DNA from 2 places in the Caldimonas aquatica genome. Region 1 is predicted to be linked to the other one. Evidence: riboswitches for the same ligand, from Rfam matches in the RefSeq annotation. Region 1 holds a riboswitch; the other holds the start of a gene.
What was found. Region 1 has a riboswitch for thiamine pyrophosphate ahead of thiC (phosphomethylpyrimidine synthase ThiC). Riboswitches for the same ligand answer to the same signal wherever they lie in the genome.
Positions count from the first base shown of each region.

Region 2: it holds a riboswitch for thiamine pyrophosphate, as region 1 does, so the genes downstream of both, OMP39_RS06530 (TonB-dependent siderophore receptor) here and thiC (phosphomethylpyrimidine synthase ThiC) in region 1, are expected to answer to the same signal.

Region 1 is NZ_CP110257.1:1,624,698-1,628,942, reverse strand. Features, by position in the region: gene thiS (sulfur carrier protein ThiS) at 1-251, opposite strand, end outside; gene OMP39_RS07325 (FAD-dependent oxidoreductase) at 248-1,423, opposite strand; gene thiC (phosphomethylpyrimidine synthase ThiC) at 1,432-3,318, opposite strand; TPP riboswitch at 3,402-3,501, opposite strand; gene OMP39_RS07315 (sensor histidine kinase) at 3,652-4,245, shown strand, end outside.
Region 2 is NZ_CP110257.1:1,459,099-1,463,343, forward strand. Features, by position in the region: tRNA gene OMP39_RS06525 (tRNA-Asn) at 1-31, opposite strand, end outside; gene OMP39_RS06530 (TonB-dependent siderophore receptor) at 68-2,293, opposite strand; TPP riboswitch at 2,293-2,393, opposite strand; gene OMP39_RS06535 (NAD(P)/FAD-dependent oxidoreductase) at 2,516-3,604, opposite strand; gene fdxA (ferredoxin FdxA) at 3,627-3,950, opposite strand; gene cobA (uroporphyrinogen-III C-methyltransferase) at 4,111-4,245, opposite strand, start outside.

The sequences.
Region 1 (4,245 bases):
ACGATGGGCTCGAAGCAGGCCACCTCGTCGCCTGCTTGCAGCGTGACGGCGCTGCGCGACTCTCGCGCCACGAAGCGGCCGTTGATCGAGGTCGCCACCGAGGCCGGCGTGCGTCCCAGGCGCTCCACGAGTTGCGCGAGCGTCGTGCCGGGCGGCACGTGCCGCGGCGCGCCATTGACGGTGACGGCGATCGCCCCATGCGCGTGCGCGTCCACGTAGGCTTGCGTGGGCAGGGTGCCAAGCGGTGTCATGCCACCTCCTTGTCGGGAACATCGGAGCTCGACTGCTCTGCACACGACAGCAGTTCGCAGCACTGCAACGCCTCCTCGACCAGGGCGGGCGCCAGCAGCCAACCATGACGGAACAGCCCATTGATGCGCACCAGCCCGGACTCCACGTGCAGCGCAGGCAGGTTGTCGGGCAGCGCGGGGCGCAGGTTGGTCTCGCTGTGCACGATGCGGGCCTCGGCCAGCGCCGGCACCGCGCTGTACGCCGCGCTCAGCAAACCGAGCGCGCTGCGCACCGACACGGGCGAGAGGTCCTCCGACTCGATCTCGGTGGCCCCCACGACCACGCCGTCACCGGGGCGCGGCACGAGGTACACCCGCCAGCGCGGGTGCAGCAGGCGCAGCGGCCGGCGCAGCGCCACCCCCGGCGCATGCAGCCAGAAGACCTCGCCACGCACTCCCCTCACGGGGCATTGCGGCCGCGCACCCAGCCCGCGCACGTCGAAGACGAGGTCGTGACGCCGGCACTCGCCCGCGGCGTCGAGCCACAACGCGCCCGGGTCCACCCGCCGCACCGGCGAGGCCCAGTGCCAGCGCACCCCTTGCGCGCAGCCCCCGCGGTACAGCGCCTCCAAGGCCTCGACGGGATGGATCTGCCCTTCACCCGGCAGCAGCCACGCATGGGCGGGCCCGTGCACCGCGGGTTCCAGCCGCGCAAGGGCCTCGCGGTCGAGGGGCTGTGCCGGCCTGTGCGTGCCGGGCAGGCGCGCGGCCATCACGCTCAGCAAGCGCCGGGCGCTGCCCAGGTCCTCGCGATGGGCGAGCAACAGACTTCCCTCTCGGCGGAAGTCGACCGCACGAGCCCCGCCGCCCGGCGGTGCGCCGTGGCAGCCGCCCTGCTCGCCGGCGTGGGGCCCCAGTCCCACGGGCAACACGTGCGGCAGGCGCGGCACCAGCGCCTGCCACCGCTCCATCGAGCGCAGGCCCCAGCGCGCGAGGCGCTCGTCCCCGGTCTCGATCTCGGCGAAGGGGCTCAGCATCCCGGCCGCGGACCAAGCCGCCGCCCGCGGGCTGGCGCCGCACGGGGGCCGCGGCCCGGGGGCTGGATCGTGCACGTGCACCTCGTGCCCCAGCGCGGAAAGCTCGAACGCGAGCAGGCGCCCCAAGAGGCCCGCTCCTGCAATGCCGATGCGCATGGCCGCCCTCAAGAAGCGGGCCGGACGGGCACGTACAGCTCGCCCCCCGCCTCGCGAAACTCCGCCGACTTGGCCTGCAGGCCTTCGGCGAGCGCCGCCTCCTCGCTCACGCCCTGGCGCGCGGCGAACTCGCGCACCTCCTGCGTGATCTTCATCGAGCAGAACTTCGGCCCGCACATCGAGCAGAAGTGCGCCACCTTGCTCGACTCCTTGGGCAGCGTCTCGTCGTGGAAGTCGCGCGCCGTCTCCGGGTCGAGCGAGAGATTGAACTGATCGTGCCAGCGGAACTCGAAACGCGCCTTCGACAGCGCGTCGTCGCGCGCGCGCGCGCCGGGGTGGCCCTTGGCGACGTCGGCCGCATGCGCGGCGATCTTGTAGGCGATGATGCCCTGCTTGACGTCCTCGCGGTCGGGCAGGCCCAGGTGCTCCTTGGGCGTCACGTAGCACAGCATCGAGGTGCCGAACCAGCCGATCATCGCCGCGCCGATCGCGCTCGCGATGTGGTCGTACCCTGGGGCGATGTCGATCGTGAGCGGCCCGAGCGTGTAGAACGGCGCCTCGTGGCAGTGCTCGAGCTGCTCGTCCATGTTGGCCTGGATCATGTGCATCGGCACATGGCCGGGGCCCTCGATCATCACCTGCACATCGTGCTTCCAGGCGATCTGCGTCAGCTCGCCCAGCGTGCGCAACTCGGCGAACTGCGCCTCGTCGTTGGCGTCGGCGAGCGAACCCGGGCGCAGCCCATCGCCCAGCGAGAAGCTCACGTCGTACGCCTTCATGATCTCGCAGATCTCCTCGAAGTGCGTGTAGAGGAAGTTCTCCTGGTGGTGGGCGATGCACCACTTGGCGAGGATCGAGCCCCCGCGCGAGACGATGCCGGTGCGGCGCTTGGCGGTCATCGGGATGAACGGCAGCCGCACGCCGGCGTGGATGGTGAAGTAGTCGACCCCCTGCTCGGCCTGCTCGATCAGCGTGTCGCGGAAGATCTCCCAGGTGAGGTCTTCGGCCACGCCGCCCACCTTTTCCAGCGCCTGGTAGATGGGCACCGTGCCGATGGGCACCGGTGAGTTGCGGATGATCCAATCGCGCGTGGTGTGGATGTTCTTGCCCGTGGAGAGGTCCATCACCGTGTCGGCGCCCCAGCGGATCGCCCACACCAGCTTCTCCACCTCCTCCTCGATGCTGGAAGTCACCGCCGAGTTGCCGATGTTGGCGTTGATCTTCACGAGGAAGTTGCGGCCGATGGCCATCGGCTCGATCTCGGGGTGGTTGATGTTGGCCGGGATGATGGCGCGGCCGCGCGCCACCTCCTCGCGCACGAATTCCGGAGTGATCACCTCAGGAAAGCACGCGCCCATCGGGTGGCCGCGCAGGCGGCCTTCGCGTTCGGCATCGGCCAGGTACTCGGCCATCCATTCGCGCCGGCCGTTCTCGCGCAGCGCGACGAACTCCATCTCGGGCGTGACGATGCCGCGCCGCGCATAGTGCATCTGCGTCACGTTGTGCCCGGCCTTGGCTCGGCGCGGGCGGCGTTGCAGGCCGGCCGCCTCCTGGCGCAAGCGATCCAGCCGCTCGGCCTCGCGCGTCTCGTGCTTGGCGCCGTCGTCCAGCGGCCTGGGCGCGCGCCCGTCGTAGGGCTCGGTGTCGCCGCGAGCCCCGATCCAGTCCGCGCGCAGGGCCGGCAGTCCGCGCCGCACGTCCACGGCCACCGTGGGGTCGGTGTACGGCCCGGAGGTGTCGTACAGCGTCACCCTCTCGCCGTTGGTCAGGCGCACCTCGCGCATCGGCACCCGCACCTCGCGGTGCAGTTGGCCGGGAACGTGGACCTTGCGCGAGGCAGGAAACGGCTCGCGCGTCAACGCGAGCCATTGCGAGAGCTTGTCGGGGGCGTTCATCGGGGCTCCTTCCGGTGGATGTGGTGCGACCCCGGAAGTGCCCCTGGCGGTGTGCGGGCCGCCGTTCAGACGGACGGGCCGCAAGGGACATTCGTTGCTCTTCTTACGCCGGTACTAGCCGGATCAAGTTCACGGGTTCGGCAGGTCGCCGTCTCAGCACGAGGTGCACCCCGGAGCGCGAAGCGCAGTGTAGGAGGCGGCCCGCCCGCCCGTCAACACGCGCGCCAGCGCACGCCGGCCCAGGGGCTGCCCTCCCCGGCACCCGCTGCGCGAGCCGGTGGGAATGGATACCACTTCCCCGTAGGCGCGAGGCTATATTTGCCGCCTCTCGCCATGGTCTCCTTGCATCGCATTTCGTTCCGCCAGCTGCTGCTGGTGGCTTTCCTGCTCATCGCCGCGCTGCTGGCCGCGGTGTCGCTGCGCGGCCTCGTCACGCTCGAACGGCTGATGGCCCAGGCCCGGCAGTCGTCCGAGACGTCGATGCGCCTGGCCGCCGAGGCTCAGACCCTGATGGACCACAGCGTGACGATGGAGCGCGCCGCCCGCCAATACGTGGTGCTGGAAGACCGCGCGCTCTGGCAGCGCTACGAAGACGCGGCCCGCGAGGCCGAGCAGGTGCTGGCGCGGCTCGCGCCCGATTTGCCGCCCGAGCAGGTGCAGAACTGGCGGCAGCGCGTGGAGCAGATCGGCAGGCAGATGCAGGGGCCCCGCGCGACGGCGCGCGTGCGGGAACAGGCCCTCATCGCCGCCTTTCGCGAGCTAGCCGACCACAACGCCACCATCGCGCTGCAGATCCGCCGCTCCACCGAGGAGCGAACGCGCCGCCTTCAGGACGAACTCGAGGCCAGCCGACTGGCCTTCGGCCGGCAGGTCCTCATCGCCATTGCTGCGGCCGTCGTGCTGGCGTTGGCCTTCGGCTTGTGGCTG
Region 2 (4,245 bases), 170 kb from region 1:
TCCGTCGCTCTACCGACTGAGCTATCGGGGAACAGAGCCTCGCATTATAGAACGAGTTTTTGCGGCTTTACAAGTCTGCTTGCAGCGCGACGCGGAAGGTGCGCGGCGCGAGCGGGTAGAGGTACACATGGCCGAACTGATACGGCGACTCGCGCCAGGCGCGTTTGTCGGTCAGGTTCTCCACGCCGGCGCGCCAGGTGAGCACCGTGCCGCTCCTGCGCTGCTGCCAGGTCAGACCGAGGTCGTAGCGGGTCCAGGAGGGAATGCGCACGCTGTTGTCGGGCAGCACCATGCGATCGCCCTCGTGCACCAGGGTCGCGCCGATTCGCAGCCCTTCGACGCTCGGCACGCGGTAGTCGGCCGTCGCTTTGAAGGCGTGACGCGGCACGTTGACCGGTCGCTTGCCATCGAGCGACGGGTCGGCGCTGTCTTCGCGGCGTGCATGCAGCCACATCGCGCTCGCGCCCCAGGTCCAGGGCCCCTGTCGCAGTTGGGCGCCGAGCTCCACCCCTCGATGGCGTGCGTGGCCGTCGAAGCGGCGGGTGCAGCTGTCGCCGGGAGTGTCGTCGTCGCAGACGGTGCCCACATCCGAGGTGGCCGGGCGGCGGATGTCGAAGTAGGCCACGTCCCACGTCAGCCCTTCGAAGGCGTGCGACTTGTAGCCCAGCTCCCACTGACGGCTCTTGAGGGGCCCGAGCGCCTGCCCGCGGTTGGTGTAGCGAGCCCGGTTCGGCACGACGTCGGACTCGGCCCCTTCCCCCCAGCTGGCGTAAAGGAGCCGCCCGGGCGCCACCTCATGCCCCAGCGCCAGCCACGGCGTCGTGAACGACTGGGTGTAGTCGGTGGCGCGCGGATCTCCGCTCGTGCGCACGCTCTCGCGGGCCAGCCGTGTGTGCCGCAGGCCCGCCCACAGCTGCCACCCCGGCGCCAGCTGCGCCGCGTCGCGCACGTAGTACTCGACGCTGCGCTCGGTGCGGTTCGTGTTGGCATCGAAGAAGGGCGTGGACGGCTGGGGAACCTGGGTGTTTCCATCGACGGTGCCGACGCCGGCCCAGGTGTTGAGCCCGTCCTGGAAGCGGGCCTTGTAGCGCGTGAGCAGTACCCCGGCCGTCAGGCGGTGACGCATGCCGCCCCACAGCACCTGCCCGTCCGCATGAAGGTCGAACGCCTGCGTGCGGCGCCGTTCGTTGTCGCTGACGTACTCGTAGTAGTCGAAGCTGCCGTCGGCGCAGTAGCGGTCATACTGGTTGACCGCGCTGCATCCGAAGGGGTAGGCCAGGCGGTCGTCCGTGTCCAGGCGCTGCGTCCCATAGTGCGCCGTCACGCTCCAGTCGGCCGACAGCTCTTGGCGCAGCCGCACAGAGGCGGTGAGGGCGTCCATCACCACCGGCTGGGTCCAGCTCTGGTTGTTGAGGTTGATGCGCGGGTTTACCGGCTCGGGCAGGCGGTCGCCGAGCAGGCTGAAGCCCGGCTGGCTGGGTTGACTGCGACGGCTCGACTCGATCTCGGCTTCCAGCAGGGTGCCCGGGGCGATGCGCCAGTCGCCCGCCACCGCCAGCAGCCGGCGGTGGCCGGTATCGCTGCGCAGCGGCGCGTCGAGGTGCTCGTAGGCGGCATTGACGCGCAGCCCGAAGCGGTCGTCGGTGCCGAAGCGATCCCCGACGTCCACCGCGACGCCGACCGTGGCCTTGCTGCGCCAGCCCAACTCCACGGTGCGCGTCCGTCCCTCAGGGCGCTTGACCACATGGTTCACGAGGCCGCCCGGCGCGCTCGTGCCGGCCTGGATGCCACTCGTGCCCTTCAGGATCTCGATGGCCGACTTGTTGTCCAGCGGGATGGAGGTTTCCGCGTTGATGGGCAGGCCGTCGCGCCGGTAGTTGAACCGGTTGTCGAGCACGAAGCCGCGCACGGTGAGGAAGTCCCAGTAGCCCTGGGAGTTGTAGGCGTCGCTGATGCTGGCGTCCAGGCCCACCACGTCGGCCAGGCGGGTGGCGCCGCGGTCCTTGAGATCGTCCAGCGTCCATGCCTGCGCCTGGAGCGGGGTCCGCGCCAGCGGCTCTTGCCCGAAGCCGGTGACGCTGGCGGGTGGCCGCTCCTGGCCTTTGACGGTGATCGCGGGCAGGGCCGTCTGGTCCGTCTGCGCGGCCGCCCAGCCGCACCACAGCAGGCACGCAGCCGCGATGGGGGAGCGACGCCGAACGAAATGCGAACGACGGGAGGAAGAAGGGTGGATGTGCGCCATCTGCAGTCCTAGGTGGCGCAGGTGGCGGCTTTCGAGAGGGCGTGGATGCACGCCGCTTTCGGTCGCTTCCCTGCGCGAGGATTACCTCAATCAGGTTCGAAGGGACTCTCTCAGTCGGAGCGGCCACGCTCCAACACCCCTAGCGAATGAACGCGGCGTCGCCTGGGCGGGGCCGCGTTCAGAATGTGGATTATCGCCCCAACGAGACCGTTGCGGTGCGTCCTGCTGCGTTTGCGGTGGCCGCAAAGGCTGGCCGGCGCCGCGCGCGCCGGCTCACTCGTCGTCGAAGGAGGGCGGCTCGACGCCCAGCGCCTTGTGGAGCTTGGGGCTCGTGGTCGTGTATTGCAGATGGACCGGCTTGTCCGGGAACACGTAGCGGGCCGCGCCGAAAGCGGCGAGCGCGGCCTCGTGAAAGCCGCAGAGGATGAGCTTCTTCTTGCCCGGGTAGGTGTTGATGTCGCCCACGGCAAAGACGCCCGGCTCGCTGGTCTCGAACTTCTCGGTGTCGACGACCAGCTGCTTGCGCTCGATCGCGAGCCCCCATTGCGCGATCGGGCCCAGCTTGGGGCTCAGGCCGTAGAAGACGAGCAAGGCCTCTGCCGGCACCACCCTCGTCAAGCCGTCCGGGGAGGTGACCTTGACACCCGCCATGCGCTCGCCCGCCGTTTCCAGCCCGCTGATCTGGCCCACGAGGAACTGCATCTGCATGGCATCGCACAGCTCGCGCATGCGGGCGACGGACGCCGGTGCGGCCCGGAAGCCGTCGCGCCGATGCACCAGCACGACGCTGGCGGCACGATGAGCGCCTTCCTGGGCGAAGTGGATGGCCCAGTCGAGGGCGGAATCGCCGCCGCCGGCGATGACGAGGTGCTTGCCGGCAAAGTCCTGCGGGCGGCGCACCCGGTAGAAGATCTGCCGATCCTCCAGCGTGTCGGCCCCTTGCAGATGCAGCTTGCGCGGCTGGAAGGCGCCGACGCCGGCCGCGATGAAGACGGTCTTGGCAACGAACCGCGTCCCCAGCGAGGTGCCGATGTCGAATCGCCCGTCTTCGCGGCGGGCGAGCGCGGTCACTTCTTGACCCAGGTGGAAGGTGGGCGCGAACGGCCGGATCTGCTCCAACAGCCGCTCGGTCAGCTCGCGCCCCGTGCACATCGGCACGCCGGGAATGTCGTAGATCGGCTTGTCGGGGTAGAGCTCGATGCACTGACCGCCCGGCTCGGTCAGCGCATCGACCACGTGGGCCTCGATGTCGAGCAGCCCCAGCTCGAAGACCTGGAACAGACCCACGGGGCCTGCACCGACGATCAATGCGTCCGTCTCGATCGCAGCAAGGGCGGATTCGGGGGCGGCCGGGCGGGTCATGGACGAGGGCGGGCTGCGATGCTCAGCGGATCAGCTCGGAGAGCTTGTCCTTCTTGTCCTTCCACTCGTCGGCATCGGGCAGCGGGGCCTTGCGCTTGGTGATGCTCGGCCACTTCTTCGCCAGCTCTGCGTTGAGCTGGATGAAGTGCTGCTGGTCGGCCGGCACGTCCTCCTCGGGCAGGATGGCATTGACCGGGCACTCGGGAATGCACACCGCGCAGTCGATGCACTCGTCCGGGTCGATGGCCAGGAAGTTGGGCCCCTCCCGGAAGCAGTCCACCGGGCATACGTCCACACAGTCGGTGTACTTGCAGCGGATGCAGGCCTCGGTCACTACGTGGGTCATACAGGTCTCGCGTATGTGGTTGGTGAATCGGGATGTCCGTGTGCGCGGCGCTTGATCTCCCGCCCCGAGGGCGCGAGCCGCGCCCGGCGCGACCGCGCGGCCGGCTGAGCGCCGCGACCCGCGGCCCTCAGCCGCGAATTGGAGCAGCAAACATGCGATTTTAAGACGCCAGGGTTTTCCCCGGCACTTGACCCTGCGCAAGCTCGATGCCGGGCCGGGCAGGGGCGACCCCCAGGGGTGCGGCCCCCGCCCCCACTACCACCACGGTGGGCCGCCCGGCGTGCAGCACGCTGGC